4 regions of the Halomonas sp. DP1Y21-3 genome follow, and region 1 is predicted to be linked to each of the others. Evidence: predicted binding sites of a transcription regulator. Region 1 holds the regulator's gene; each other region holds the start of a gene.
The links. The regulator sigma-54, encoded in region 1, starts transcription at its own class of promoters, with help from an activator protein. The targets are predictions, from matches to a motif close to TGGCACNNNNNTTGCTNT.
Positions count from the first base shown of each region.

Region 2: KUV74_RS02590 (HAD-IIB family hydrolase) is a predicted target of sigma-54. The motif match lies at 4,712-4,729, and genes of this name have one in related genera.
Region 3: KUV74_RS09715 (P-II family nitrogen regulator) is a predicted target of sigma-54. The motif match lies at 3,518-3,535, and genes of this name have one in related genera.
Region 4: glnA (glutamate--ammonia ligase) is a predicted target of sigma-54. The motif match lies at 2,516-2,533, and genes of this name have one in related genera.

Region 1 is NZ_JAHVJM010000006.1:144,076-151,238, forward strand. Features, by position in the region: gene KUV74_RS17205 (hypothetical protein) at 138-662, opposite strand; gene KUV74_RS17210 (HPr family phosphocarrier protein) at 714-983, opposite strand; gene rapZ (RNase adapter RapZ) at 986-1,867, opposite strand; gene ptsN (PTS IIA-like nitrogen regulatory protein PtsN) at 1,921-2,406, opposite strand; gene hpf (ribosome hibernation-promoting factor, HPF/YfiA family) at 2,412-2,720, opposite strand; gene KUV74_RS17230 (RNA polymerase factor sigma-54) at 2,880-4,292, opposite strand; gene lptB (LPS export ABC transporter ATP-binding protein) at 4,563-5,288, opposite strand; gene lptA (lipopolysaccharide transport periplasmic protein LptA) at 5,288-5,818, opposite strand; gene lptC (LPS export ABC transporter periplasmic protein LptC) at 5,831-6,406, opposite strand; gene KUV74_RS17250 (KdsC family phosphatase) at 6,403-6,969, opposite strand; gene KUV74_RS17255 (KpsF/GutQ family sugar-phosphate isomerase) at 7,002-7,163, opposite strand, start outside.
Region 2 is NZ_JAHVJM010000001.1:611,813-618,975, forward strand. Features, by position in the region: gene KUV74_RS02575 (sugar phosphorylase) at 1-1,344, shown strand, start outside; gene dsbG (thiol:disulfide interchange protein DsbG) at 1,503-2,306, shown strand; gene KUV74_RS02585 (glycosyl transferase) at 2,507-3,727, opposite strand; gene KUV74_RS02590 (HAD-IIB family hydrolase) at 3,724-4,674, opposite strand; gene glyA (serine hydroxymethyltransferase) at 4,982-6,247, opposite strand; gene KUV74_RS02600 (hypothetical protein) at 6,466-7,163, opposite strand, start outside.
Region 3 is NZ_JAHVJM010000003.1:224,474-231,636, forward strand. Features, by position in the region: gene KUV74_RS09695 (alpha/beta hydrolase) at 1-565, shown strand, start outside; gene KUV74_RS09700 (hypothetical protein) at 550-1,086, shown strand; gene KUV74_RS09705 (YifB family Mg chelatase-like AAA ATPase) at 1,196-2,701, opposite strand; gene KUV74_RS09710 (accessory factor UbiK family protein) at 2,821-3,201, opposite strand; gene KUV74_RS09715 (P-II family nitrogen regulator) at 3,599-3,937, shown strand; gene KUV74_RS09720 (ammonium transporter) at 3,987-5,237, shown strand; gene glnK (P-II family nitrogen regulator) at 5,428-5,766, shown strand; gene KUV74_RS09730 (DUF3820 family protein) at 5,999-6,214, opposite strand; gene KUV74_RS09735 (SDR family oxidoreductase) at 6,387-7,022, shown strand; gene KUV74_RS09740 (ferredoxin--NADP reductase) at 7,126-7,163, opposite strand, start outside.
Region 4 is NZ_JAHVJM010000003.1:717,766-724,928, forward strand. Features, by position in the region: gene typA (translational GTPase TypA) at 1-1,503, opposite strand, end outside; gene KUV74_RS11880 (glycosyltransferase family 2 protein) at 1,670-2,200, opposite strand; gene glnA (glutamate--ammonia ligase) at 2,715-4,121, shown strand; gene KUV74_RS11890 (DUF4124 domain-containing protein) at 4,352-4,927, shown strand; gene glnL (nitrogen regulation protein NR(II)) at 5,227-6,276, shown strand; gene ntrC (nitrogen regulation protein NR(I)) at 6,269-7,163, shown strand, end outside.

The sequences.
Region 1 (7,163 bases):
CGCTGCTGCTGCCGTCGCCAACACCAGCGCTCGTACCCGGAAAACCGGGGTAGAGCGGGGCAGGCGAGGGTACAAGGCGGAGCGGTGCTTTCTAAGGGATGCTGGGCTCTGGGATGCTGGGCTCAGGGATGCTGGGCTCAGGGATGCTGGGCGTCGACACGTTCGAGAAAGCGCTCGAACAGGAACGCCTCGTCGTTTTTCAGCGAGCGACTCAGGCAGTCGATGAACTCTCGGCGCGGATAGGTGAAGACCCGCGGCGCCTTGTAGGCATCCAGATCGATGGCGATCACCTCTCCGTCGACGACCAGGAAGTTCTCGGTGTGCAGGCCACGACAGTGGATACGGTCACGGTACAAGGCTTCGAGAATGTCCAGGTAGCGGTTCTGCAGTTCCGGAGAGTCGAGGACCAGCTTTTTAAGCGCGATGCCGTGCACGTTGGCGGTGACCAGGCGATAGCGCTCTGCCGACAGGATTTTCGGTGTGGCGATACCCAGTCGCTCCAGTCGGCCGGCGACATAGCGAAAATTGTGGCCGGGGTAGCGCCGGATGCCCAGGCGGTAGCGCCAGCGATCGCTGGTCTTGGGCGTGAAGGTCTTGATGAAGGCGTCCTGGTCCGGATCGTAGTGGACCTCGGTGTACTTGCCGGTCTGGATCAGTTGCATGGCGTCCTTGGCAGGCAGGGGGTGGCGGTCAAAACAAGGAGAGGGAAGACGTCAGGCGTCTTCGTCGAAGCGTGCGTCGAACAGTGCCTCCAGAGCGTCCAGCACCGCGTCCGCGTCCTTGCCTTCGGCCTCCAGGGTCAGTTCCGTTCCGCAGGGGGCGGCCAGCATCAGCAGCGACATGATGTTGGCGGCGTCACCCGAGCGGCTGCCATGGTGGACGGTGACGGTGGCGTCAAAGGGTTGGCAGCAGGTAACCAGGCGAGTCGCGGCGCGTGCATGCAGGCCGCGACGATTGGTCAGGGTCAGGGTGCGTCGGGCCACGCCTAGAGTCCTCCGCTGTCCAGTCGGCGTTGCTGGCCGAGTTCGCGGTGGCGTAGACGGACGCGGGGATGCTGGTCGGCCAGGGCCGAGGCGATTCCCTCGGCCAGGTAGACCGAACGATGCTGTCCTCCGGTGCAGCCCACCGCCACGGTGAGGTAGCTGCGCTGGCTTTGCTGATAGCGCGGTAGCCAGGTGCGCACCCAGCCGAGGATGTCGCGCTTCATGTCGGCGACGTCCTGATAGCGTTCGAGGAAGTCGATGACGCTGGGATCGCAGCCATTGGCATCACGCAGCGATGGTTCCCAGTAGGGGTTGGGCAGACAGCGGGCATCGAACACGATGTCTGCATCCGGCGGCACGCCACGCTTGAAGCCGAAGGACTCCACGGTCAGGCTCAACTGGCCGCTGCGGTGGTCGGCGACCTGTTCGGCGATGCGCGAACGCAGTTCGTGCACCGACAGGCGAGAGCTGTCGATGACCAGATCGGCCAGGTCTCGAATACCCGAAAGGGCCTTCTGCTCGGACTCGATGGCTTCCGCCAGGGTCATGTCGCTATCACGGGTCAGGGGGTGACGGCGCCGCGTGTGGGAATAGCGCTCGAGCAGAATTCGCGCATCACTGGTCAGGTAGACCACCTGGCAGTCGATCGGACTCTGCTTGAGGGACGCCAGCTGGGCGGGGAAGCGTTCCAACGCCTCAGGCAGGTTGCGGGCGTCGACGCTGACGGCGATACGGCGGGAATGACCGTTTTCCAGCTCGTCCACCAGGGCGCCCAGCAAGGTCGCGGGAAGGTTGTCGATGGCGTAGAACCCCAGGTCCTCCAGGGCCTGAAGGGCCACGGACTTTCCCGAGCCGGAGCGACCACTGATGATCACGAGCTGCATGTCCTGTCTCCTTGGGCAGGCGTCCATTGCTGATGGCCTAGGCAAGGCCGCGATCAGGAGGGAGTGTCGTCCCCCGGCGCCTGTTGGCGGATGGCTTCCTGCAGGCGCTCGTGAAGCTCGCGCTGGGAGCTGGCGTGGCGCAGACGGTGACGTGTGTCGGCGTCGTTCATGACGCCGGCGACCTGGCCGAGCAGGGCGAGATGGGCGTCGTCGGCCTCTTCCGGTACCAGCAGCACGAACACCAGATCGACGGGCTCACCATCGATGGCATCGAAGTCGACAGGTTCCGCGAGTTTGAGGAAGCCGGAGATGGGCGCCTTGCAGTGGGGGTTGCGGGCATGGGGAATGGCGACGCCATTGCCGATGCCGGTACTGCCCAGGCGCTCACGTCCGATCAGCCGACTGAAGACCTCCTGGCTGTCCAGGCTCGGGGTGTTCTGCGCAATGAAGGTGCTGAAAAACTCCAGCACCCTCTTCTTGCTGCCTCCCGGGACATCGAACAATGTGCGCTCGGGAGGGAGAATGGCTTCCAATGTCATGAGAGTCAGCGAATTCCGGCGCCTTGGGCGCGGGCTTGGGATTTTTCCTTGTGCTTGACCAACTGGCGGTCCAGCTTGTCGGCAAGGGCGTCGATAGCGGCATACATGTCGCCGTCCTGCGCTTCGGCATGCAGGTCGGCACCGGCGGCGTGAAGGGTGCAGGCGGCCAGCTGGCGTTCCTTTTCCACCGAGAGGGTCACCTGGACGTTGGTGATGTTGTCGTAGTGGCGCTCCACACGGGTGAGCTTCTCTTGTACGTAGTCACGCAGGGGATCGGTCAATTCGACGTGGTGGCCGGTGATGTTGACTTGCATGACAGGCTCCTTGCTCTTTCGGGTGGTGGCTTGATTGTAACCCTTTTTCCGATCCTGCAAACCCCCTCGACGCTACGCAGAAAGACGCAGATGTCATGCGAAATTTCAAGTGCTTGCGCTTTCCCGATAACTAGGCTAGCGACGCCGCAGCGCAAGGCCTCAGCGCAGTCGCTTGCGCTCGCTGGAAGACGGAATATTCATGGCTTCCCGGTACTTTGCCACGGTGCGTCTGGCGACATTGACGCCGTCTTCCGCCAGCAATTCCACCAGTTTGCTGTCCGACAGAGGTTTGCGGGCAGGTTCCTTTTGAATCAACGATTTGATCATGGCGCGGATGGCGGTACTGGAATGGGCGTCGCCATCCTGGCCGACCTGGCTCGAGAAAAAATACTTCAACTCGAACACGCCGCGAGGCGTGTGCACGAACTTCTGGGTGGTCACGCGGGAGATGGTGGACTCGTGCATCTCCACCTTGTCTGCGATATCGGCCAGCACCAACGGTTTCATGGCCGCTTCTCCCTGCTCGAGGAAGTCGATCTGACGCACCATGATTTCCCGGCCGACCTTCAGCAAGGTGTCGTTGCGGCTGGACAGACTCTTGATCAGCCAGCGCGCCTCCTGCAGGTGGTCCTTGAGGAACTGGTTGTCCTGGCTCTTGTCCGCGCGCCGAATCAGCGCAGCATAGTCGGGCTGGATGCGCAGTCGGGGCATTGCATCCGGATTGAGTTCAACACGCCAGCCCTCTTCGGTGTGGCGTACCACCAGGTCGGGTATGACGTAGTCGTTATCGCTGTCACCGAACTGGCTGCCGGGACGTGGGTCGAGGCTCCGGATCAGCTCGATGACGCTGTCGAGTTGGTCGTCATCGAGTCCTAGCCGGCGCTTCAGCAGACGTCGGTCGCCGCTGGCCAGTGCCTCGAGAAACTGTCTTACCAGTCGTCCGGCCTGGGGCAGCAGGACGGTATCGCGAGGCAGACTATCCAGTTGCAGCATCAAACACTCGCGCAGGTCGCGGGCGAACACTCCGGTCGGTTCGAACTGTTGCAGCCGAACCAGCACCGCCTCCACCTCGGCGAGGGGAGGGGGGCGACGACCGTCTTGCTCGAGCCCCTGGGCGATGTCATCCAGTGTCTGCTCGAGATAGCCGTCGGCGTTGACCGCGTCGAGCAGGCTCTCGGCGATCAGGCGCTCCTGGTCGTTGACGTCGAGCATCGCCAGTTGCCAGCTCAGGTGGCTGTGCAGTGACTGGGAGCTTGCCTGGCGCTCGAAATCCGGCGCCTCGCCACTGCCGGCGGGGGTGGTGCCCAGGTCCTGGTAGGTGTCGGACCAGTCGCTGTCCACACTGAGTTCCGAGGGAATCTGATCCGCCCAGTCATCTTCCACGGCTTCCCTGGTCTGCTGTTCGCCGAACTCGTCCTCGAGTTCGAGCATGGGGTTGGCCTCCAGCGCCTGCTGGACCTCCTGGCGCAGGTCCAGAGTCGAAAGCTGCAGCAGGCCGATCGCCTGTTGCAGTTGCGGGGTCATGGTCAGCTGGGTACCGATGCGCAGCTGCAGTGACGCCTTGAGGGCCATGGGTCGGGATCCACCAGTGTTGTCGAAAGGCTTTACCCTAACGACGAGTCATCAGACATGCAAGCATCTTGCCAAGTTGGTGTTTTTTGACCTGTGGGAGGGAGTGGAAAGGTCGATGTGGAACAACTTGGTAGGGGGGGAGGTGCTTCTTTCGAGGGAGGCCCTGTGTGCAAGGTGAGGCCGACCCTTTCGGGGCCGGCGGTTGGATGCTGATGCTGGTAAGTGTTGCGGCCGCTTGATGCGACTGCGACTGTCGGGCGGCCCTGCGGTCTAGAGGCGGAAGTTCTCGCCCAGGTAGACCTCCTTGACGCGCTGGTTGGCGAGGATGGACTCGGCGCTGCCCTCGGCGATGATCTGGCCGTCGCCGACGATGTAGGCACGATCGCAGATATCGAGGGTCTCGCGCACGTTGTGATCGGTGATCAGGACGCCGATATCGCGGGCCTTGAGTTGACGAATGATGGACTTGATCTCGCCCACCGAGATCGGGTCGACCCCGGCGAAGGGTTCATCGAGCAGGATAAAGGCCGGCTCGGTGGCCAGGGCGCGAGCGATCTCGACTCGGCGCCGCTCCCCGCCGGACAGGCTCATGCCGGGGTTGTCGCGAATATGGCTGACGTGGAAGTCCTCGAGGAGTTGCTCGAGACGTGCTTCTCGGCCCTCGCGGTCGAGGTCCTTGCGGGTCTCGAGGATCGCCATGATGTTGTCGGCCACCGACAGCTTGCGAAAGATCGAAGCCTCCTGAGGCAGGTAGCCGATACCGGCCAGCGCGCGCTGGTGCATGGCCGCGCGGCTCAGGTCCCGATCATCGATGCTGATGCTGCCGGCGTCGGCTCTGACCAGGCCGACGATCATGTAGAAGGAGGTGGTCTTGCCGGCCCCGTTGGGGCCCAGCAGACCGACGATGCTGCCCTGCTCGATCGACAGGCTGATGTCCTGGACGACGCGACGCTTCTTGTAGCTCTTGGCCAGATGGCGAGCGTGGAGAGTCTTCATCAGTTTCCTTGGCTTTCCGGCTCGAGGGTCATGCGAATGCGCTGCTCGCCCTGGACGCCCTGGGCGCTGGAGCGGGCCTGGACCACGCGGCGATCGAGGAAGTACTCCAGATAGGCACCGTCGAAGGTGTCATTGGCCTTGTGCAGCTCAGCCTGGTCGATCAGCTCCATGCGGCGTTCGGCCACGTGGTAGATCACCTTGCGGCCCCAGCCCTTGACCACCGGTTCTTCCGGGGATGGCTTCTGCTCGAGGTAGGCACGTGAGCCGGTCGCGGTCGCCAGTGACAGTTGTCCCTGGTCGTTGCGCTGGATCTCGACGCGTTCGCCGGTGAGGATCATGCTGCCTTGCACAATGCGCACGTCGCCGGTATAGACCGCGGTACCGGCGCGATCATCGAGATCCAGCTGGTCGGCCTCCACCTGAATCGGTGCGCTGCGATCACTCTCCAGCGCCAGGACACTGCTGCCGGTGGCGCCGGCGGCCAGGCCAAGGGCCAGGGCAAGCAGGAGGGCGGGACTTGGACGCATCATGGAAGGGGCTCCTTATTGAGGCTCTGGCGGATGATGACCGGTGACATTGTCGGTCAGGCGAGCGGTATTGTCATGGATCCAGGCGTCGAAGCGCTCCCCTTGCATCTGTTGAGGGGGTTGGCGTAGGACGGCTGGCGTTTCGCTCCAGACATGGCCACTGTCGCTGTCGTAGACCAATACCTCGGTATCAAGCTGCCAACGCTCCGCGGGGGCCTCGAGATGGGCGTCGCCCGACAGGGTCAGGGGGTTGCCGTCCGGACCCAGTTCACCGTTGTCGGCGTCGGCGATCCACTCTCGGCCGCTGTCGTCGATCAGCGCAAGGTCCGGCTGGTCCACCCGGGTGATGTCGTCGAGCGGTGTGTGCACAAGGCGTGGCGTATCGATGCGCTGGTGGGGGGTGCCCTGGGCATCGAAGCGGGTCAGGCGGGCATCCACCAGGTAGTAGTCGGGCTCGCCGGCCTTGTCATTGGGTACCAGGTCGGGGACGTTGCTCTCGCGGGGGTCGAGCAACGTCAGGCCGCCACCGAGTACCAGCAGCAGGATGACCAGCCAGAAGCGAAAGCCTGGACGCAGTGCGCTCAGTTTCATGTCAGCGGTCCGTTGCTCAGGTAGCTGTCGATGATATCGTCGAGGCGGCCCTGGGCCATCAGCAGGGTGTCGGTGATCTCGCGCACCGCGCCATGTCCGCCGGCAACCTGGGTGACCCAGTCGGCGTGCTGACGAAGATAGCAGGGGGCGCCTGGCACGGTGATGCCGACCGCACTGCGATGGATGCAGGGAAGGTCGGGCAGGTCATCGCCGCAGTAGGCGACCTGGTCGAGGGTCAGGCCAAGCGAATCGCACAGCGATTCAAGGGCGGGCAGCTTGCGCTCGACCCCTTGCTGTACGTGCTCGATGCCGAGTGCTCTGGCTCTCTGGGTGACCATGGGGGAGCTGCGCCCGGTGATCAGGGCCACCTGGATACCGGCGCGCTTGGCCAGCTTGAGGCCGTGGCCATCCAGGGTGTTGAACGCCTTCAACTCGGAGCCGTCGGCGTGGAAGTGCAGTCGACCATCGGTCAGTACGCCGTCCACGTCCAGCGCCAGCAGCTTGATGTGGCGCAGGCGCTCCACCAGTTCCGGCGCGAGGGAGGCGAGAAGCTCGTGAGACATGACGGCGTTCCTTGTAAAGGGATAAATGAGGCTCAGATGACACCGGCGGCCAGCAGGTCGTGCATATGCAGTGCACCGACTGGGCGCTGCTCGTCATCGACCACCGCCAGGGCGGTGATCCGGCCTTCCTCCATCAGCTTGACGGCTTCCGCCGCCAGGGTGGCGGGGCCGATGCGTCGCCCGGGGGTGGTCAT
Region 2 (7,163 bases), on a different contig from region 1:
CTGATGGTGGACCTGGTGCTCAACCATGTCTCGCGGGAATCGCTGTGGTTCGCCGACTATCTCGGCGGCAACCTGCCCGGGCGCGACTACTTCATCGAGATGGACCCCGATACCGATCTCAGCGAGGTGGTGCGTCCGCGCAGCTCACCGCTACTGGTCCCCGTCAGCACCCGCCGTGGCGTTCGCCACCTGTGGGCGACCTTCTCCGAGGACCAGATCGACCTCAACTTCGCCAACCCCGACGTCTTGATCGAATTCGTCGGCATCCTGCTGTTCTACCTGCAGCAGGGCGCCCGCATCGTCCGGCTGGACGCCGTCGCCTTCCTGTGGAAACGCCCCGGCACCCGCTGTATCCACCTTCCCGAGACCCACGCGGTGGTGCGGCTGTTGCGGGCGGTGGTCGACCACGTCGCCCCCGGCACCCTGATCATCACCGAGACCAATGTGCCCCACGCCGAGAACATCAGCTACTTCGGCCTGGAGCGACAGGACACGCCGCCCGACGAGGCCCACCTGGTCTACCAGTTCCCGCTGCCACCTCTGTTGCTGCACACCTTGACCAGTGGCGAGGCCGGCACCCTGGCGCGCTGGCTCGACAGCCTGCCCGAGCTCCCCGCCGGCTGCAGCTATCTGAACTTCACCGCCAGCCACGATGGTATTGGCGTGCGCCCGCTGGAAGGCTGGCTGGAAGGCCACGAGATCGACGCCCTGGTCGCCTTGATGCAGCGCTTCGGTGGCTTCGTCAGCATGCGCCGGCAGGCCGACGGCAGCGACAGCCCCTACGAGCTCAATATCACCTGGTTCGATGCCATGAGCGGCACCCGGCGCGGCCCCGACCCGTGGCAGGTCGAGCGCTTCCTGTTGAGTCAGCACCTGATGCTGGTGCTGAAGGGTATCCCCGGCGTCTACCTGCACTGCCTGACCGCCACCCAGAACGACCACGACGGGGTCGAACGCAGCGGGCGCCTGCGTTCGATCAATCGCAAGCGCTGGGACCGCCAGGAGCTGGAACCTCTGCTGGACAGCCGTCACACGCCGACCCGCGAGGTGTTCTTCGCCCTCACCCGCCGTCTCGAGATCCGTCGCAGGGAACCCTGCTTCCACCCCGATGCGGCCCAGACGGTCATCCCCACACCACCGGAGCTGCTGGCGATCCAGCGCGGCCCCCTGGACGATGGCCGTCGACTGTTGGCCATTCACAACGTCACCGATCGGCCTCAGCCACTGGTACTGGACGGCCTCGACCAGTCCGGCTGGCAGGACCTGCTGGAAGGGGGCGCCTGGCGGCCCGTCGACACCCTGGCCCCCTATCGTTCACTGTGGCTGGTGCGCACCGACAGATAAGCCACCGCGCGCTCGGTGTATCACACAACAGCGCGGCCCTGGCGCTTTCACTGCCCGGCGACGTCAGCGGTCGAACCGATGGCGTTTGCTGCTGTCCTAGTGCGAGTGATTCTCGCTTGTCGCGGGATTCGTCCTACAAGATGCCGGAGAGTAACGACATGCCCCGCCGCCCCCGACTGCCCCGCCTCCCCGACCTGCCCCGCCATCAGCGTTCCTTCATGACCCTGGCGGCGGTGGCCTTCGGCCTGATGCCACTGTCCAGCGTCGAGGCCGAGGACCACCCCGCCCCCATCGAGGCGCTGGAGGAGGAAGGTCTTGAGGTGCACGGTGAATTCGACGCGCCGGGTGGGCTCAGCGGCTTCGCCGCCAGCCATCGCGGACAGCCGATGACCATCTTCGTCACCGAGGATGGCGAGCACGCCATCGTCGGCAATCTGATCGACGCCGACGCCAACAATCTGTCGGAGGCGCCGCTGGAGCGCCTGGTGCGCGGCCCCCAGGACGAGACCACCTGGCAGAGCCTTGAGGACAGCGCCTGGATCGCCGACGGCTATCCCGACGCCGAGCGCATCGTCTATGTGTTCACCGATCCCAACTGCCCCTACTGCACCCGCCTGTGGCAGCAGAGCCGGCCCTTCGTCGAAAGCGGCCAGGTCCAGCTACGCCACGTGATGGTCGGTATCCTCGACCCCGAGAGTCCGCGCCAGGCGGTCACGATGCTGGCCGCCGATGACCCTCAGGCCGCCCTCCGCGCCCATGAGAGCGGCGATCCGATTGAGCCCATGCGCCAACTGCCCAGAGACCTGGAGCAGCGCCTGCAGAGCAACCACGAACTGTTTCGCAGCTTCGGCATGGTGGCGACCCCGGGCATCGTCTATCGCAACGATGGCAAGCTCGAGATGAGCCAAGGCCTGCCGAGCGAAGAACTGTTCCATACCATCATGGGGCCGGAGCCCAACTGACAGGGTTTATCAAGGCGCTGGCACCAGGCCCCGGGCGGGGCCTGGTGCCAGCGCGATTTAGGCTTTAAACGAAAAGTCGACGAGCGATGGTTAGACAAGGCAAAAATCGGTGAGAAAGCGCAGTTTACGTGGTGTAAATGAGCATTTTGACCTGATTTTTAACGCCGTATTACCGAGCGCAGACACTTTTCGTCAAAGCCTTAGACATCCCCCGCGTTATCGGCCTCTACCGCGCTATATAGCTGTTCGGGCAGGTCCGGCAAGGCCGCACGCACGCGGTTCCAGCTGGGGATAAAGGGCTTCTCCCTGGGGTTGTCGAGAAAGGCGTTACCGGCCTCGATCAGATTGGCGGCAAACAGCTCCACCGCCTGCTCCTCAGCATGACGGTCCAGGCTCAACCCGTTCATGGTGGCGTCGTGGTCGTAAGCCTCGATCAGGTCGAGGGCCAGGCGATAGTAGGTGGCCTTGAGGGTACGAAAGCCTTCCGACGAGAAACCCACACCCTGGGTGGCCAGCTTGCGATAGAGCGCCTTGGCAATATCCAGGCTCATGCGGTTGAGCCCGGTGGCCGCGTCATCGGCGGACACCGGTTGATGCTTGTGGTCGTAGACGTCGGCGATATCCACCTGACACAGCCGATTGGTGGAGTGGTCGCGGTGGACCTCGGACAGCACCCCGATCTCCAGCCCCCAGTCGGCGGGGATACGGATGTTGTCCAGCACCTCGGTACGCATCGAGAACTCCCCCGACAGCGGGTAGCGATAGCTGTCCAGGTAGTCCAGGTAAGGCAAGGGCCCGTGCATGATCTTCAGCGCCCGCAGCAGCGGGGTCACCATCAGCCGGGAGACCCGGCCGTTGAGCTTGCCCTCGGCGATACGCGGGTAGTAGCCCTTGCAGAAGGCGTAGTTGAAGCGTGGGTGGGCCACCGGATACATCAGCCGTGCCAGCAGGCCGCGGTCGTAGGTCAGGATATCGCAGTCATGCAGCCCCACCGCGGCGGTGCGCCCGGATGCCTGCACATAGCCCGCACAGAACCACACATTGCGGCCCTTGCCCGGCTGCTGTGGCGCCAGGCCTTCCTCGGCCAGCTGCGCGTCCAGCGCGCTCAGGCGCGGGCCGTCATTCCACAGGATGCGATGGTGCTGGGGCAGGCGCGAAAAGAACTCGCGTGCCCGCAGAAACTGGTCCCGGTCGGCACGATCGAGGCCGATCACGATCTCCGACAGATAGCTCGCCTGGGCCAGCGACTCGACGATGGCGTCCAGCGCCGGTCCTTCCAGCTCCGAGTACAATGACGGCAGGATCAGCCCGAGCGGGCGCTGGCGGCCGAAGCGCTCCAGATCCGCCTCCAGGTCTTCGACCTTGCGCCGGGTCAGGTTGTGAAAGTCGGTGATGATGCCGTTCTGGTGGAAATCGCTCATGCCTCACCCTCCTCGCCCAGCTTGTGATGATCCTTGTCGTCGGCGCCGCCGGCATCTACGCTGCCGGCCTCAGCGCTGCTGGCAGGCTCCGCCGCGTCCTGCTCTCCCCAGAAGTGCTCAACCCCCTCGGCCCAGCCCCTGGGGCCCAGCGCCTCGCTGCGATACAAGCGCGGCTGGCACGGGGACACGTCGAGGCCATGGCGGGCACGAATCACCACCGCCGCATCGGTGGCCTCGAGCATGGCGACATCGTTGGGGCCATCGCCCAGCGACAGGGTCTCGGGGCGTCGGCCCTTGAGCGCCTCGAAGCGGGCGCACAGCCATTGCACCGCCTGGCCCTTGTCGGTGTCGCCGAGCACGTGCCAGAAGCGCCCGCCCCTCGTCATGCGCAGGCCGTCACTGGCCAGGCCCTCGCGAAAGCGCTGCAGCAGCGCTTCGTCGTCTTCCCACAACAGCGGCTCGCTGCCCTCGCGCAGGCGTGCCAGGCGAGCCTCCTGTTCATCCAGACCGGTGAAGGCCACCACGTCCTCCAGCGCCATCTCGCTCATGGTCAGAAAGCGCGCGGACAGCCGCTCACGCCAGATCGCCACCCGCCGGCGAATCAGCCCGATATCCACCCCGAGGGTGCGGATCACCAGGCCATCCGGGCCCGGCTGTCCCTCACGTCGGGCGTGACACCAGCTGGGGGGCAGCGCAATCACCGCGCCGTTCTCGGCGATAAAGGGGCGATCGGCGAGGCCGAGCTGCTGGCGCAGGCCGAGCAGTTCACTGCGGGTCTTGCTGGTCACCGGGATCACCGCGACGCCGGCCTCACGCAGGGCATCGAGCCAGGGCTCGGCGGGCTTCCAGCCGTAGTCATGGTGGTCGAGCAGCGAGCCATCCAGGTCGGTGAACAGCAGTCTGGGCCCGTCGAAGGCACCGATTCGGGGAGTCGTGCTGGCGTGCATGGTGGGACCTTCGCATCAAAAGGGTTCACCGAGATACAAAGCAAGGGCTGCGCCAGCGCTGACAAGAGCAACGGGAAAACAAGCAGATGAAGGGAATGTAGACGTCAGCGCAACGAGGCCCCGTCAGGTCCGGGGCGGGCGCGGCAGTGTCCGGTGCAGGATAAGGCACCACAATGGTGCATTGACTGCCGACGCCCCGCTGCGAGCACACAGCCCCAAGACGACGACACCCCCGAGAGCGGGGCTCTCGGGGGTGTCATTGGTGGCCTGAGCGGCGGGTCACCCCGCCGGGCACTCAGCCGGGCCCTCAGCCATAGACCGGCAGACGGGCGCAGACCTCTTCCACCTTGGCCTTGACCTCGGCCTCGATGGCCTCGGTGGACTCGCCCTTGGCCATGACGTCGAGGATGTCGCAGATCCAGCCAGCCAGATTACCGCACTCGCTCTCGCCGAAACCACGGGTGGTGACCGCCGGGGTGCCGATACGCAGGCCAGAAGTCACGAAGGGGCTCTGCGGATCACCGGGCACGGCGTTCTTGTTGACGGTGATGTGGGCACGACCCAGGGCGGCGTCCGCGTCCTTGCCGGTCAGGCCCTGCTTGATCAGCGACAGCAGGAAGAGGTGATCCTCGGTGCCGCCGGAGACCACGTCGTAGCCACGCTCGATAAATACCTTGGCCATGGTCTGGGCGTTCTTGACCACCTGCTGCTGGTAGGTCTTGAACTCGGGCGCCATGGCCTCCTTGAAGCAGATCGCCTTGGCCGCGATGACGTGCTCGAGCGGGCCGCCCTGGCCACCGGGGAAGACCGCAGACTGCAGCTTCTTCTCGATGTCGGCGTCGTTCTCGGCGGACAGGATCAGGCCACCACGCGGACCGCGCAGGGTCTTGTGGGTGGTGGTGGTGACCACATGGGCGTGGGGCAGCGGATTCGGATAGACACCGGCGGCAACCAGGCCGGCCACGTGGGCCATGTCCACCAGCAGGAAGGCACCCACCTCGTCGGCGATCTCGCGGAAGCGTGCCCAATCGATGACCTGGGAGTAGGCGGAGAAACCGGCGATGATCATCTTCGGCTGGTGCTCGCGGGCCAGGCGGGCCACCTCGTCGTAGTCGATGCGGCCGGACTCGTCGATGCCGTACTGCACGGCATTGTAGTGCTTGCCAGAGAAGTTCGGGCGGGCGCCGTGGGTCAGGTGACCGCCGGCGTCGAGGCTCATGCCCAGCACGGTGTCACCGGGCTTGACCAGGGCCTGGAAGACCGCGCCGTTGGCCTGGGAGCCGGAGTGCGGCTGGACGTTGGCGTAGCTCGCGCCAAACAGCTCCTTGGCATAGTCGATGGCCAGCTGCTCGACCACGTCGACGTACTCGCAGCCACCGTAGTAACGCTTGCCGGGATAGCCTTCCGCGTACTTGTTGGTCAGCTGGCTACCCTGGGCTTCCATCACCCGGGGGCTGGCGTAGTTTTCGGAGGCAATCAGCTCGATGTGAGCCTCCTGACGGGCGACTTCCTTCTGCATCGCATCGAACAGGGCATCATCGAAACCGGCAATCTGCATATCACGGCTGAACATCGGCGGCATAACCTCGCAGCGGGGGATTCAAGGGGCAATCGCGAAAAGCGGGCCGCCATCATAGCGCAGCCCATGACCGCTTTCACATGAAAGACCGTCATGGGCTGCTGCATGATTTCTCATCTTGGCTTCAGTCAGACTGAAGCGTGGCCCACCGGGCGCTCTTTTCCAGGCTCAGCCCGAAACGCCGGCGAGCGCCACGACCCTTCGGCCAAGCCCTAGTCCATCGTGACTTCCATGGACAGAGCCTGGGGCAGCCCCAGCGGGTCCTGGGCCAGCTTCTGGAGCTGTCGGCTGGGTGGCAGGCTGAGGTCGATCGACATCTCGCTGGCCTCGCCGGCCATCATCTGCACCAGCCCCGTGAGCACCGCGCCGATCTGCGGTCCCATCATGATGCCGAAGCCTTCGGACTGGGTCCTGAGCTGTTCGAGCAGGGCGTCTTCGGACACCCCCTGGGTCGCTGCCACCACCGGTGCGATACGCCCGAACACGCCCAGATCGCTGAGACTGAGCGAGACGTCGCCGCCCTGGGTGTCCAGCTCGGTCCAGTCCTCGAGGCCGGCAAAGTAGGCCGCAGGGTCCTGGCCCTTGGGCAGGTTTACCGGCAGGTCACTGTCGAAGCCGAGGCGGAAGGCATCGGCTGCGGTCATCTCGAAACGGCTGGCCACCTGGCCATTGGCACCGCTGGCCTCCCAGGTACCGTCCATGTCGGCGTCCAGGGTGAGCTGTCCGGAGCCATCGGTCAGCACGTTGCTGACCAGGCGTAGCTGGGTGCGCTCGTCCACCGGCGCCAGCTCGATCATCCTGGCCAGATCCACCGTCAGGTTGTCCATGCGCCCGCTGTACTCGCCGTCGTTCATGTCGCCGTCGGCCACCAGATGCTCAAGGCTTGCCACCAGGCGATCGGTGGCGATCT
Region 3 (7,163 bases), on a different contig from region 1:
CGGCGTCGGTCAGAGCACCGGCGGTGCCATCCTGGCCACCGATGCCCTGAGCCGGGGCGATGACGGCCACTGGTCGGCGCTGGTGCTGCTGGCGCCCCTGGTCAGACCCTGGGGCTGGACCCGAGCAGCCTGGGTCCATCGCCTGGTCAGCCCCTTTGTCTCCAGCGTGCCGCGCAAGTTTCGCGCGAACACCAATGATGACGACTTCGCCACCTTTCTGCGCGAACAGGACCCGCTCCAGCCCGTGCGCCTGCCCACCGGCTGGGTCAGCGCCATGCGCCGCTGGATGCCCCGCCTGATGCAGCTGCCCCCGTGCCAGCTACCGACCCTGATCCTGCAAGGCGAGAAGGACCTGACGGTGGACGGGCCCTGGAATCTGGCGGTACTCGGCAAGAAGTTTCCCGGCGCGCACATCTGCTGTCACCCGCAAGCCCGCCACCATCTGGTCAACGAGGCCGAGGCCATCCGCCTGGACCTTTTCGCCGAAGTGCGCCAATTTCTGGAACAACAGCTCAGTGAAGGGCCTCTACCGAAAAGGATGTCATCTCAATGCCCAGATGCTTGACCCGACAGACGGTACACCGCGCCGGCAGCCACGCCTCCCTGCTGCCCTGGCTGGCGCTGGTGCTGCTGGTCTGGCTGGCCGGCTGTGCCAGCGCCCCCGAGCGCCCCGAGACGCTGCGCCAGGCGCTGCTGGGCCTTGGCCAACAGGCGGCCGAGCGGGTCGCCGAGGCGCCAGCCCTGGCAGGGGAAACCCTGGCCGATCAGGTGCTGCTGCTGTCCCCGCCCAAGGTCGACGAAAGGCTGGAGCTCGGCGTCGGCCGTGTCCAGGAGAGCCTGACCCGTGGCCTGCTGGCGATCGACGACGGCCCCCAGGTGCTGGACTGGCAGCCCGGTGATACCCCTGCCGCCGACACCAATCAATGGCTGGTCGACAGCCGACTGATCGCCGATGGCCCACGCCTGACGCTATCTGACCGCGAGCTTTTGCCCTACCGCTTCGAACTCCGCCTGCGCCGCCCCGGCGACGGTGCCGCGCTGTGGTCCACGGTCATCAGCGGCGCCTTCGACGCCGACGCGCTCTAGGGCTTGCCTGAAAAGCGCCTGCGCTCGTCGACTTCTCGGGCCAAGCCTGGACCCGGGCAGGGGCCATGCCTGGCGATAACGGGTGCATGGAACGACCGTGCGGCGCCCGTCAGCCCTTGCGCAACAGCCGATCCAGCTGGCGATAGCCGATGGCCTCGATCAGGTCATCGCGGCACGGACGTTCGCGCCCGGCCAGGTCGGCCAGGGTCAGCGCCACCCGCAGCACCCGGTGATAGGCCCGGGCAGACAGCCGCAGGCGCTCAAGCGACTGCGCCAGCCAGGTGCGCTCGGCCACCTCCAGGGCGCAGGCTCGCTCCAGCGCGGCCCCGGCGAGCTGGGCGTTGAGCACTCCCCTCTGCTGCTGACGCTGACGCGCCGCCATCACGCGTCGGCGCACCATCTCGGTGCTTTCCCCCGGCTGATGCGACGTCAACTGTTCCACCGGCAGCGCCGGCACCTCAACCTGCAGGTCGATGCGATCTAGCAGGGGGCCGGACAGGCGCGCCTGATAGCGCTGGATCTGGGACGCGGTGCATACACAGTCCTGACGCGGATCACCCAGATGGCCGCAGGGGCAAGGATTCATTGCTGCAACGAGTTGAAAACGAGCGGGAAATCGTCGTTCGTGGCTGGCCCTGGCGATATGGATCTCGCCGCTTTCCAGCGGCTCGCGCAATACCTCCAGCACCTGGCGACTGAACTCCGGCAACTCGTCGAGAAACAGCACGCCGCGATGGGCCAGCGAGATCTCGCCGGGCCGCGGACGCGAGCCGCCACCGACCAGCGAGACCGCGCTGGCGGTGTGGTGAGGCGAGCGAAACGGACGACGGCCAAAGCCATCGGACAGAGGAAGCGCGCACACCGAGCGAATCGCCGCTACCTCCAGCGCCTCGTCATCGCCAAGCGGCGGCAGAAGCCCGGGCAGTCGGCTGGCCAATAACGTCTTGCCGGTGCCGGGCGGCCCGGCAAACAGCAGGTTGTGCCCACCCGCCGCCGCCACCTCCAGCGCTCGCCGGGCCTGATACTGGCCTCGCACATCGCACAGATCCAGCGCCGCAGGCCCGTCTTGCGGCGGTGCGGCGGGTAGGTGAGCAGCGAGGGGAATACGCCCGGCCAGGTGGGCGACGACGTCGAGCAGGTGTGCCGCCGGCAGCACCTCCAGGCCGTTGACTAGGGCCGCCTCATCGGCGTTGGCCTCGGGCAGGATCAGGCGCCGCCCGGCCTGACGGGTGGCCATGGCGAAGGGCAGCATGCCGGTTACTGGCCGCAACCGACCATCGAGGGCCAGTTCGCCGGCACACTCGACACCCTCCAGTGCGGCGGCGGGCAACTGACCGGAAGCCACCAGCAGACCCAGCGCGATGGGCAAATCGAAGCGTCCACCCTCCTTGGGCAGATCGGCGGGAGCAAGATTCAGGGTAATTCGACGTAGCGGGTAGTCGAGGCCGCAGGTGGCAAGGGCGCTGCGCACCCGTTCGCGGCTTTCGCGCACTGCGGTCTCGGGCAGGCCGACCAGGGTCATGCCCGGCAGGCCGTTGGCCAGGTGTACCTCGACCTGCACCTCGGGGGCGTCCAGCCCCAGTCCCGCACGGGTGGCAATGATGGCAAGCGTCATGGGCTCCCTGCCTGACGGAAGGCTCATGACCAGTAGAGCACGCCCACCTCACCGGCGCCGCATGCCACCCCCCCGCCAGGGCGGGCCGGCATATCTTGTGACGTTCTGCGTCCGAAGCCTCAGGCGGAGGGCTTGTCGGCTGAACCGCTCGATGCCTCGTCCTGCTTGCCCTGTTCCGGCACCGGCGGCACCGGTACCTCGGCGGCTTCCTCGGCCACGGCTGGCGCCGCGGTCGTTTCGCCAGCGGGCGCTGCACGTTCCTCGACCAGGCTCTCCAGCGCCGCTACCTGCTTTTCCAGCGCCTCGACCCGGGAGCGGGTGCGCTGCAACACGTCCATGAGGATGTCGAAATCCTCGCGTGACACCAGTTCGAGACGATCGAAGGCGCCACGCACCACCTGCTGGACCCCCTTCTGGATGTCTTCCGGGGCCTGGGAGGCGCCCTGCAAGCGCTCGCCGATCTGCTGTGCCAAACGGCTGATGCGATCCTGACTGACCATGATGGCTCTCCTTGAAACGTCGATGGGAACTCCGTTGCCGACAGGATACGCAAGCCGGGCGCCCAACGCATGCTTCGTGGCCCTTGCCCAGCGACGCCCGGCGCATTGGCGACTCCCTGATACCAACAGGCTAACCGGCACGCGACGCAGCACGCGGCCCGGCACAGCATGCTCGCCAATGACGCACCACCAATACGCGCCAGCACCAAAACAGTGCATTAACTTTGATGCAGTGCCGCAAACTCGCGGGTGTTTTTCGTCTCTCGCTTTCAAAAACAACCACAAACCATTGTAAACAAAGATTTTGCCAAATTTATGGCACGTATATCGCTATGCATAGATATCCATGCACCGAGCGGAAACAAGCCGCCACCTTATGCACGTAGGGAGCCATGCCATGAAACTGATCACCGCCATCATCAAGCCCTTCAAGCTGGACGACGTCCGCGAGGCGCTGGCCGACAACGGCGTCCAGGGCATCACAGTGACCGAGGTCAAGGGCTTCGGCCGCCAGAAGGGCCACACCGAGCTATACCGCGGCGCCGAGTATGTCGTCGACTTTCTGCCCAAGGTGAAGGTCGAGGTTGCGATCGACGAGGCCCGACTGGACAGCGTGCTGGAAGCCATCTGCAACGCGGCCAACAGCGGCAAGATCGGTGACGGCAAGGTGTTCGTCACGCCGCTGGAAGACGTCATCCGCATTCGCACCGGCGAGCGCGGCTCCGACGCGGTCTGATCCCCGTCCCCTGACCCGACTTCCGATAAAAATATAGCGAGACACTTCCATGGTCGATATCAGTGAACTCAGCTACGCGCTGGACACCTTCTACTTCCTTATCTGCGGCGCCCTGGTCATGTGGATGGCCGCCGGTTTTGCCATGCTCGAGGCCGGCCTGGTCCGGGCCAAGAACACCGCCGAGATTCTGACCAAGAACATCGTGCTGTTCGCGGTCGCCTGCACCATGTATCTGCTGGTGGGCTACGCCCTGATGTACTCCTCCGACGCCGGCGGCTTCATCCCCAACTTCGGCTTCTTGATCGGCGCCGAAAACAGCGTCGATGCGGTGCTCGCAGGTGGTGAAGACGCACCCTACTACTCGGCCCGCGCCGACTTCTTCTTCCAGGTCGTGTTCGTGGCCACCGCCATGTCGATCGTCTCCGGCGCTGTCGCCGAGCGCATGAAGCTGTGGGCCTTCCTGGCCTTCGCCGTGGTCATGACCGCCGTGATCTACCCGGTCTCCGGCTACTGGACCTGGGGCGGCGGCTGGTTGTCCGAAGCAGGCTTCTCCGACTACGCAGGTTCCGGCATTGTCCACATGGCGGGTGCCGCTGCAGCCCTGGCCGGTGTGCTGGTGCTCGGTCCGCGCAAGGGCAAGTACGGCAAGAACGGCGCCATCTACGCCATCCCCGGTGCCAACATGCCGCTGGCGACCCTGGGTACCTTCGTCCTGTGGCTGGGCTGGTTCGGCTTCAACGGCGGCTCCGAGCTCAAGCTCTCCGACGTGTCTTCCGCCAACAACATGGCCCAGGTGCTGGTGAACACCAACGCTGCCGCCGCCGGGGGTGTCCTCGCCGCGCTGATCCTGGCCAAGATCTGGTTCCGCAAGGCCGACCTGACCATGGCCCTGAACGGCGCTATCGCTGGCCTGGTCTCCATCACCGCCGACCCGCTGTCCTCCACGGCCCTCGGCGCCACCCTGATCGGTGCAGTCGGCGGTGTCCTGGTGGTAGTCGCCATCGTGGTCCTCGACAAGCTGCGCCTGGACGATCCGGTCGGTGCCATCTCCGCCCACGGTGTGGCCGGTATCTGGGGTGTCCTGGCGGTCCCGCTGAACAACGCCGACGCCACCTTCGGCGCCCAGATGCTCGGCATCATCGGCATCTTCGCCTGGGTCTTCACCGCCAGCCTGGTCGTGTGGCTGATCATCAAGGCAATCATGGGTGTGCGTGTCAGCGAAGAAGAAGAATACGAAGGCGTCGACCTGGCCGAATGCGGTCTCGAAGCCTACCCCGAGTTTAACGTCGCCAAGAAGTAAGCCTGAGCTTACCCGCGACACCAGTGAGCTGGCGTGCTCCTCCTGGCCCCTTCGGGGGCCTTTTTTATTGCTGTTCGCCAGGGGTATGCTTTGTCACACTAGTCAGGACAGGCGCAACGGCGCGCCGCCAACGGGTTGGCGCCAGGCACGACCGACGCCGCCCCCACACGGACAGGATGAGGAACCCGCCATGAAACTGGTGACCGCGATTATCAAGCCATTCAAGCTCGACGACGTCCGCGAGTCGCTCTCCGAGATCGGTGTTCAGGGCATCACCGTCACTGAAGTGAAGGGCTTTGGCCGTCAGAAGGGCCACACCGAGCTGTACCGGGGAGCCGAGTACGTGGTCGACTTTCTGCCCAAGGTGAAGCTTGAGGTGGCGGTCGACGACGGTATGACCGAGCAGGTCATCGAAGCCATCGTCCAGGTCGCCAACACCGGCAAGATCGGTGATGGCAAGATCTTCGTCACCCCGCTGGAACAGGTCATTCGTATCCGTACCGGCGAGACCGACAAGGACGCTGTCTGACCGACGATGGCAGCTGTCTTTAGCCACCCCCCTTGAGCAAGTCATTCGCATCCGTACCGGCGAGACCGACAAGGACGCTGTCTGACCGACGATGGCAGCTGTCTTCAGCCACCCCGCTGGAACAGGTCATTCGTATCCGACCCGGCGTGACCGACAAGGATGCTGTCTGACCTCGACCGACAAGGACGCTGTCTGACGACGGCGACCGGTTCTCCCCGCCAGGTGGCGCCGCTCAGCCGCGGCGTCGCAACGGCTCCAGCAGGTCGCTCAGGCCGTTGTGGTCGATCTCGTGCATCAGCGCCAGCAGGCGTCCGATCTCTCCGGGGGGAAACCCGACCCGGGCAAACCACGCCAGGTAAGGCCCGGGCAGATCGGCGATCAAGGTGCCTTGATGCTTGCCGAAAGGCATCGGCAAGGTAACCAGGCGTTCCAGGTCCTGAGGATTCATCGCTGCTCCTGAGCGGGTGGGTGAGGGAAAGACGCACAGGGTACTGGCCTGCGGGCGGCGTCGCCATCGATTCGCCTCCCCATTGAAAGTCTCCCCCGTTGAAAGTCTCCCCCGTTGAAAGTCTTCCCCATCGACGCCATGGTTATTTCCAGGTATCGACAAGGAGGCCGACATGACCACACTCGTGATAGGTGCCAACGGCCAGATCGGCCGCCAGGTCTGCGCCATCGCCCACCGCCAGGGACATCCGATTCGCGCCATGATCCGTAGCGCCGAGCAACGCGACTGGTTCGAGCAACAAGGTATCGAGACGGTCGTCGCCGACCTGGAGGGCGACTTCGCCTCCGCCTTCGAAGGTTGCGATCAGGTGCTGTTCACCGCCGGCTCCGGCCCGAACACCGGGCCCGACAAGACGCTGTTGATCGACCTCTACGCCGCTACGCGGGTGGCGGACGAGGCCAGCCGCCAGGGGCTGGATCGCATGCTGATGGTCAGCGCCATGCGTGCCGAGCAGCCGCTGCAAGCGCCGGAGAAGCTCAGGCCCTACATGGCCGCCAAGTTCGCTGCCGATGCCTACCTGCGCAGCAGCAAGGTGGACCATGTCATCGTCAAGCCAGGCCGGCTCACCGACGACGACGCCACCGGCCGCGTGGCCACGTCGCTGGACGAGACCGGGGGCAACAACCAGATATCCCGAGCCAACGTGGCCCAGGCCCTGGTCTATCTATTGGGGCAACGAAAGATCCGTAATCACGAGACGGTGCTCCTGGACGGCGAACGCGAGATCGCCGAGGCTCTCGGCGACTGACCACCGCCACCCCGGCCAGGCGATTCAATCCGCCAGCACCAACGACGACGCCGATGGCAAGTGGCCATCGGCGTCGTCGTTTGCGGCGTTCTGTCGTGGGGTCTTACTTCTCCACGAAGGCACGCTCGATGACGTAGTCAC
Region 4 (7,163 bases), on a different contig from region 1:
GGCCTTGCCCGGAACCATCGACACCAGCACGCCGTTGCGACGCTCGATGGAAGCGTCGGGCTTGAGCGGGCCGTAGTGGTCGAAGCGGCTGGTCAGGATGCCGGTACCGGAGGTCAGGGTCAGGAACTGACCACGGAAGCCGATCAGGCCGCGCGCCGGGATGATGAAGTCCAGGCGGACCCGGCCCTTGCCGTCCGGGTTCATGTTCTTGAGCTCGCCCTTGCGGTAGCCGAGCTCTTCCATGATGGCGCCCTGGTGCTGCTCTTCGCAGTCGATGATGACTTCTTCGTAGGGCTCCTGCTTCTCACCGTCGATCTCGCGGATGATGACCTCGGGACGACCCACGGCCAGCTCGAAGCCTTCACGACGCATGCTCTCGATCAGCACCGACAGGTGCAGCTCGCCGCGGCCGGAGACGATGAACTTCTCCGGGGACTCGCCCTGCTCGACACGCAGCGCCACGTTGTGGATCAGCTCCTGGTCGAGACGATCGCGAATGTTGCGGCTGGTGACGAACTTGCCGTCCTTGCCGGCAAACGGAGAGTCGTTGACCTGGAAGGTCATGGACACGGTGGGCTCGTCGACGGTCAGTGCCGGCAGTGCCTCGACGGCGGCCGGATCACAGATGGTGTCGGAGATCGCCAGGTCGTCGATGCCGGTGATGCAGACGATGTCCCCGGCGGTGGCCTGCTCGGTCTGTACCCGCTCGAGACCCAGGTGGGTCATGACCTGGCCGACCTTGCCCTTGCGGGTCTGGCCTTCCTTGTTGATGACCACCACCTGCTGGTTGGGCGAGATGGCGCCGCGGGTGATGCGGCCAAGGCCAATGACGCCGACGTAGCTGGAGTAGTCGAGTGCCGAGATCTGCATCTGCAGCGGGCCGTCGAGTTCCACCTTGGGCGGCTCGACGATGTCGACGATGGACTGGAACATCGGCGTCATGTCGTCGGACAGCTGGTCAGGCTCGGGACCGGCGATGCCGTTGAGGGCGGAGCAGTAGATGATCGGAAAGTCGAGCTGCTCGTCGCTGGCGCCGAGGTTGTCGAACAGATCGAAGATCTGGTCGATGACCCAGTCCGGGCGTGCGCCGGGGCGATCGATCTTGTTGACCACCACGATCGGCTTGAGGCCCTGATCGAAGGCCTTCTGGGTGACGAAGCGGGTCTGCGGCATGGGGCCGTCGACGGCGTCGACCAGCAGCAGTACCGAGTCCACCATCGACATCACGCGCTCGACCTCGCCGCCGAAGTCGGCGTGTCCAGGGGTGTCGACGATGTTGATGTGGTAGTCCTGTCCCTCGGGGGAATTCCAGCGGATCGCCGTGTTCTTCGCCAGGATGGTGATACCGCGTTCCTTCTCCTGGTCATTGGAGTCCATGATGCGCTCCTGACCCTCGGCCTTGCGGTCCAGAGTGCCAGACTGACTCAACAGCTTGTCGACCAGGGTGGTTTTGCCGTGGTCGACGTGAGCGATGATGGCGATGTTGCGAAGATTCTCGATCACGACGGGATCCTGCTGGAAAAAGTGGGGCAGCATTATAGGGCCTGGGCGATGACAACGACCAGCCTTGTTGGCGCCAATCTCGGCATCGATCCTCAAGATGCTGAACTATCAAGCACCTGCGAGGCGAAAAAAGTAGGCGAAATCGACAGAAAGGACGATCTGACGCTCAGGCGCGCTGCACGACCATCTTGGCGCGACAGGCCTTGAGGCGAGTGGCGAGGTCCTCCACCGCGCTCAAGTCCAGCGACGGGTCGAAGCCTCCCAGTCGATCGAACCAGGTACGTTCGACGCCCAGGGCCCGGGTCGGTGTACGTCGCAGCAGGCTGAGCAGCGATAGTGGACAGGGGCGAGCAGGACGCACCACCGGGCGCGAATCATCGCAGGCGGCTGCCATCATTCGCTCGACCCAGTGGGTGTCCAGAGGGCCGAGGCAGAAGCCGAGCATGCGTCCATTGCTGTGGGAGGCGGCCAGGTTGAGGCGCCGCCCCATGGGCGCGGGCCGGCTGCGCACCTGGCGATAGCCGACGACGGCGTGTTCGCCCGGTTCGCCCAGTAGTGGTGGCGCCATATCGCCATCGTCGATGACGAGGATCTCGCCTCTTCCCTGGAAGAGGGCGACCTGCTGGCGTGCTTCCGCGAGCCGGCGAGGCAGTTCCTTGCCGGTAAGTCGGACATCTATGATCAAGCTGATTTTCACGACGACACTCCGAGGAGGGTGACGCCGGCCGGCAGGAGAGGCGGTCGGAGTCGAACGTAATAAAGTGTATCTTTGCGTTGCGAAAGGTTCCAGCGCCCACTGACACCTCACGATCGGCCCGGCAGAGTTTATAGATCCTGTCACAAAGGTCCAAAGTGGTGCATCGCAGCCTTTGTTGCACTATTGCGGTGCATTAGGCGGCGACTCCTGTAGACGGTGGGCCTTTGTGCCCTAAGCTGGCGCAAAGGGTCTGTTTGGATAAAAAAGATTTGAAACAATGGGTTGAGATTTTTTTGGTCGATGCTGGTGCAATGCTGGCACGCAATCTGCATTGTGGTTGGCAGTGTCATCGTGTCGCGCACGTTGCCATGGGCAGTGTCCCGGGAGCGTGCTACAAAGGATCCCGGTACCCCTTTTGTTCCCTGGATCATCCCCCGTTTCAAACCGGTGACATGGGATTGGCGCCGTTGCGCAACGCTCGAGTCACGAGACAAGTTCCACTCTGGAGGACCACATGTCAGACAAGACCCTCGCCCTGATCAACGAACATGATGTGAAGTGGGTTGACCTGCGCTTCACCGATACCCGCGGTAAAGAGCAGCACGTCACCATTCCGGCCGCCGAGGTCGACGAAGAGTTCTTCGAGAATGGCCAGATGTTCGATGGTTCCTCCATCAACGGCTGGAAGGGCATCAACGAGTCCGACATGATCCTGCGTCCGGAGGACGGCACCGGCTTCCTCGACCCCTTCACCGAAGACGCGACCCTGATCCTGCGTTGCGACATCATCGAGCCGGCCACCATGCAGGGCTACGAGCGTGACCCGCGCTCCATCGCCAAGCGCGCCGAGGCCTACCTGCAGTCCTCTGGCCTGGGCGACACCGCCTTCTTCGGCCCCGAGCCCGAGTTCTTCATCTTCGACGAGGTGCACTGGAAGGCCGATATCGAAGGCGCCATGTACAAGATCAGCTCCGAAGAGGGTGCCTGGTCCACCGACCGCGCCGTCGAAGGTGGCAACCTCGGTCACCGTCCGCGGGTCAAGGGCGGCTACTTCCCGGTTCCGCCGGTGGACAGCTTCCATGACATGCGCGGTGCCATGTGCAACACCCTCGAGGCCATCGGCCAGAAGGTCGAGGTGCACCACCACGAGGTGTCCAACGCCGGCCAGAACGAGATCGGTGTTGCCTTCAACACCCTGGTCAAGAAGGCCGACGAAGTTCAGGAAATGAAGTACGTGATCCACAATGTGGCTCACGCCTACGGCAAGACCGCCACCTTCATGCCCAAGCCGCTGGTCGGCGACAACGGCAGCGGCATGCACGTCCACCAGTCATTCTGGAAGGACGGCCAGAACCAGTTTGCCGGTGACGAGTACGCCGGTCTGTCTGAAATGGCACTGTTCTACATCGGCGGTATCATCAAGCACGCCCGCGCCCTGAACGCCTTCACCAACGCTTCTACCAACTCCTACAAGCGTCTGGTGCCGGGCTTCGAAGCGCCGGTAATGCTGGCCTACAGCGCCCGTAACCGTTCTGCTTCCATCCGTATCCCGTACACCGCAAGCCCGAAGGGCAAGCGTGTCGAGGCGCGTTTCCCCGACCCGACCGCCAACCCCTACCTGTGCTTCGCGGCGATGCTGATGGCCGGTATCGACGGCATCAAGAACAAGATCCACCCCGGCGACGCCATGGACAAGAACCTCTATGACCTGCCGCCGGAAGAAGGCAAGGCCATCCCGACCGTGGCCGAGAGCCTCGACCAGGCGCTGGCAGCCCTCGACGAGGACCGCAGCTTCCTGACCGAAGGTGGCGTCTTCACCGACGACATGATCGACGCTTACATCGAGCTCAAGAACGAGGATGTCGAGCGTCTGCGCATGGCGACCCACCCGATCGAGTTCGACATGTACTACAGCTGCTGATCGGCATAGCGCCTCGTGCGTTCCGTCGGCCCCGCGATGATCGCGGGGCCGATTTTTTTTGCGCGGGCCTTGCGCCTGGGCAAGGGATCCCCTTGGCGCGGGTCGTGGCTGCCGTCATCCTCGTCAGGGGAAGGTCGGCGAGGGCAATCACGATGATGCAGCGGTGGACGCGCAGGGCAGGCCGGGAGAGGGGCGAGAGCGCTCCCTCGTCGCCGAGTCGACCATCACTGATGGCCATTGCCTTGCTGGCAGCATCCGGGCTGGCGTTGCCGGTGGCAGAAACCGTGCCGGCGAGCACCATCTATCGCAGTGTCGGTCCCGACGGCGTCGTGCGCTACAGCGATACCCCCTCGGCCGGCGCCCGCGAGCTGGCACCGCCGTCGTTGTCCAGCGCCCCTGCGCTGGATGTGGCGGCGCCCTCCAGGCCGACGGCGCCTTCAGTACCAGGCCCGGATAGCGACGCCGATATCTTCCAGCCCCACGATGTCCTGGCCATCGACTCTCCGGCGGATGGCAGCGTGTTGCCCACGGGGGCCGGGGGAAGATTGAAGGTGCTGGCCGCGATCAGCCCGCCTCCGGCGACGGGGGATCGCCTCGGCCTGGAGGTCGACGGTGTGCTCGCCACCAGCGTCACCGGCATCGGCCCACTGTGGCTCACCAATCTGGAGCGTGGCGAGCATCGCCTGGGCCTGGTGGTGCTGGCCCCGTCGGGAGAGGTGCGTCAACGCAGTGCCGATATCGTCATTCACGTACAGCGCGCCAGCCGCCTGCTTCCCGCCAACCCCCTTCGTCCTGCGCCGCCTTGACCCGCGATCTGCGGGCCTTGTGCGGACAGTGATCCAGGCGAGACTGCCCTGCACCAGGTTGGTGCACTAAAATGGTGCGTAGGTGCGCCGACGGTGACCCGCCTCCTCGACAAAAGCACCGTCCTGGCGCCTGCGCGGCGGGAGTGTGCCACTGGCACCAAGGCTGGCCCGCTTCTTGCTTTGAATGTTGTTGTCTGACGCCTGCTCGAGGCCGAGACCTGGACCGCCACCATGGAATGCCGGCTTGGCGCCGTGGCGGCCTCTATCGAGTGGGCGCTTTGCCCCATCAGGATGGACCCATGACGCCTGGCATCATCGAACACCTCACAACTGCGGTCATGCTGCTCGACGGCGAGCTGCGACCGACCTGGATGAACCCGGCGGCGGAGACCTTGCTGGCGGTCAGCGCCAGTCGGGTTGCCGGCGTGGCGCTGAGCGACTGGCTCAGCGGCGAGGATGATATCGCCGAGGTGCTGATACGGGCCCGGGATGGACAGCATCCCTATACCCAACGGGAGGCGCGGCTGGTCCTCGCCGGTGGAGACCCCTTGACGGTGGACTACACCGTGACGCCGCTGTCGCCTGACGAGCTGCTGCTGGAGATGGAACCACGGGATCGGCTGTTGCGAATTTCCCGCGAGGAAGCGCTGCAGTCGCGCCAGGAAACCATGAAGGTGCTGGCGCGGGGGCTGGCCCACGAGGTCAAGAATCCCCTGGGGGGGATTCGTGGCGCGGCGCAATTGCTCGAGCGTGACCTGGAGCAGACGCCGGCGCTCAAGGAGTACACCCGGATCATCATCGAAGAGGTGGATCGGCTCCGCGATCTGGTCGATTCCATGCTCGGGCCCAACCGGGTGAGTCGGCGAGAGCCGCTGAACATCCACCGGGTGCTGGAGCGGGTACGCGCGCTGCTATTGGTCGAGCAGCCGCGGGTGAGCATCGAGCGCGACTATGATCCCAGCCTGCCGGAGTTGACCGGCGATGAAGCCCAGTTGATCCAGGCGGTGCTCAATGTGGCCCGCAACGCCGTCCAGGCGCTGGTCGAGTCCGAGACACCGAACCCGGTGATGACCCTGAGGACCCGCGCGCGCCGCCAGTTCACCCTGGGCGCCCAGCGCCATCGTCTGGTCTGCGACGTCAGCGTGATCGACAACGGCCCGGGCGTCCCCGAGACGCTGCGCGAGACCCTGTTCTATCCGATGGTGTCCGGTCGTGCCGAGGGCAGCGGCCTGGGGCTGTCGATCGCCCAGTCGGTGCTGCACCAGCACGAAGGGCTGATCGAATGCGAGTCCGAGCCTGGACGTACCGAATTCCGTCTGTTGATTCCCCTGGAGATGAGTCATGACTGATACCGCTCGTGTAATGATCGTCGACGACGACCGGGCCATACGCTGGGTGCTCGAGCGCGCCCTGGCGCAGCCGGACCTTGAGGTCGAGGCGGTCGAGCGGGCCGACGGTATCCTCGATCGACTGCTGGCCGAGCCGCCCGACGTACTGGTCACCGATATCCGCATGCCAGGTATCGACGGGCTCGATCTGATGGCCAAGGTGCGCCAGGTGCACCCGGACCTGCCGGTCATCGTGATGACCGCCCATTCCGACCTGGACAGTGCGGTGGCTTCCTATCAGGGCGGGGCCTTCGAGTACCTGCCCAAGCCGTTCGACGTGGACGAGGCGCTGGCCCTGGTGCGACGCGCGGTGGCCCACGTGCGCGAGCGCCAGCGGCCGGTCAGCGTGCCTGAAGGACTCGACGCCGAGATCATCGGTGAGGCGCCGGCGATGCAGGAGGTGTTCCGGGCCATCGGGCGCCTGGCGCACTCGCATATCACGGTGTTGATCAACGGCGAGTCCGGGACCGGCAAGGAGCGCGTGGCGCGTGCGCTTCATCAGCACAGTCCCCGCGCCGCCAATCCCTTTATTGCCCTCAACATGGCGGCGATCCCCCGGGATCTGATCGAGTCGGAGCTGTTCGGCCACGAGAAGGGCGCCTTCACCGGCGCCAGCGCCAGTCGTCAGGGGCGCTTCGAGCAGGCCAACGGCGGCACCCTGTTCCTCGACGAGATCGGTGACATGCCGTCGGAGACCCAGACCCGGCTGTTGCGGGTGCTGGCCGACGGCGAGTTCTATCGGGTCGGTGGTCATACGCCGGTCAAGGTGGACGTGCGCATCATCGCCGCGACCCACCAGGACCTCGAGACGCTGGTCGCCGATGGCCGCTTTCGTGAGGACCTGTTCC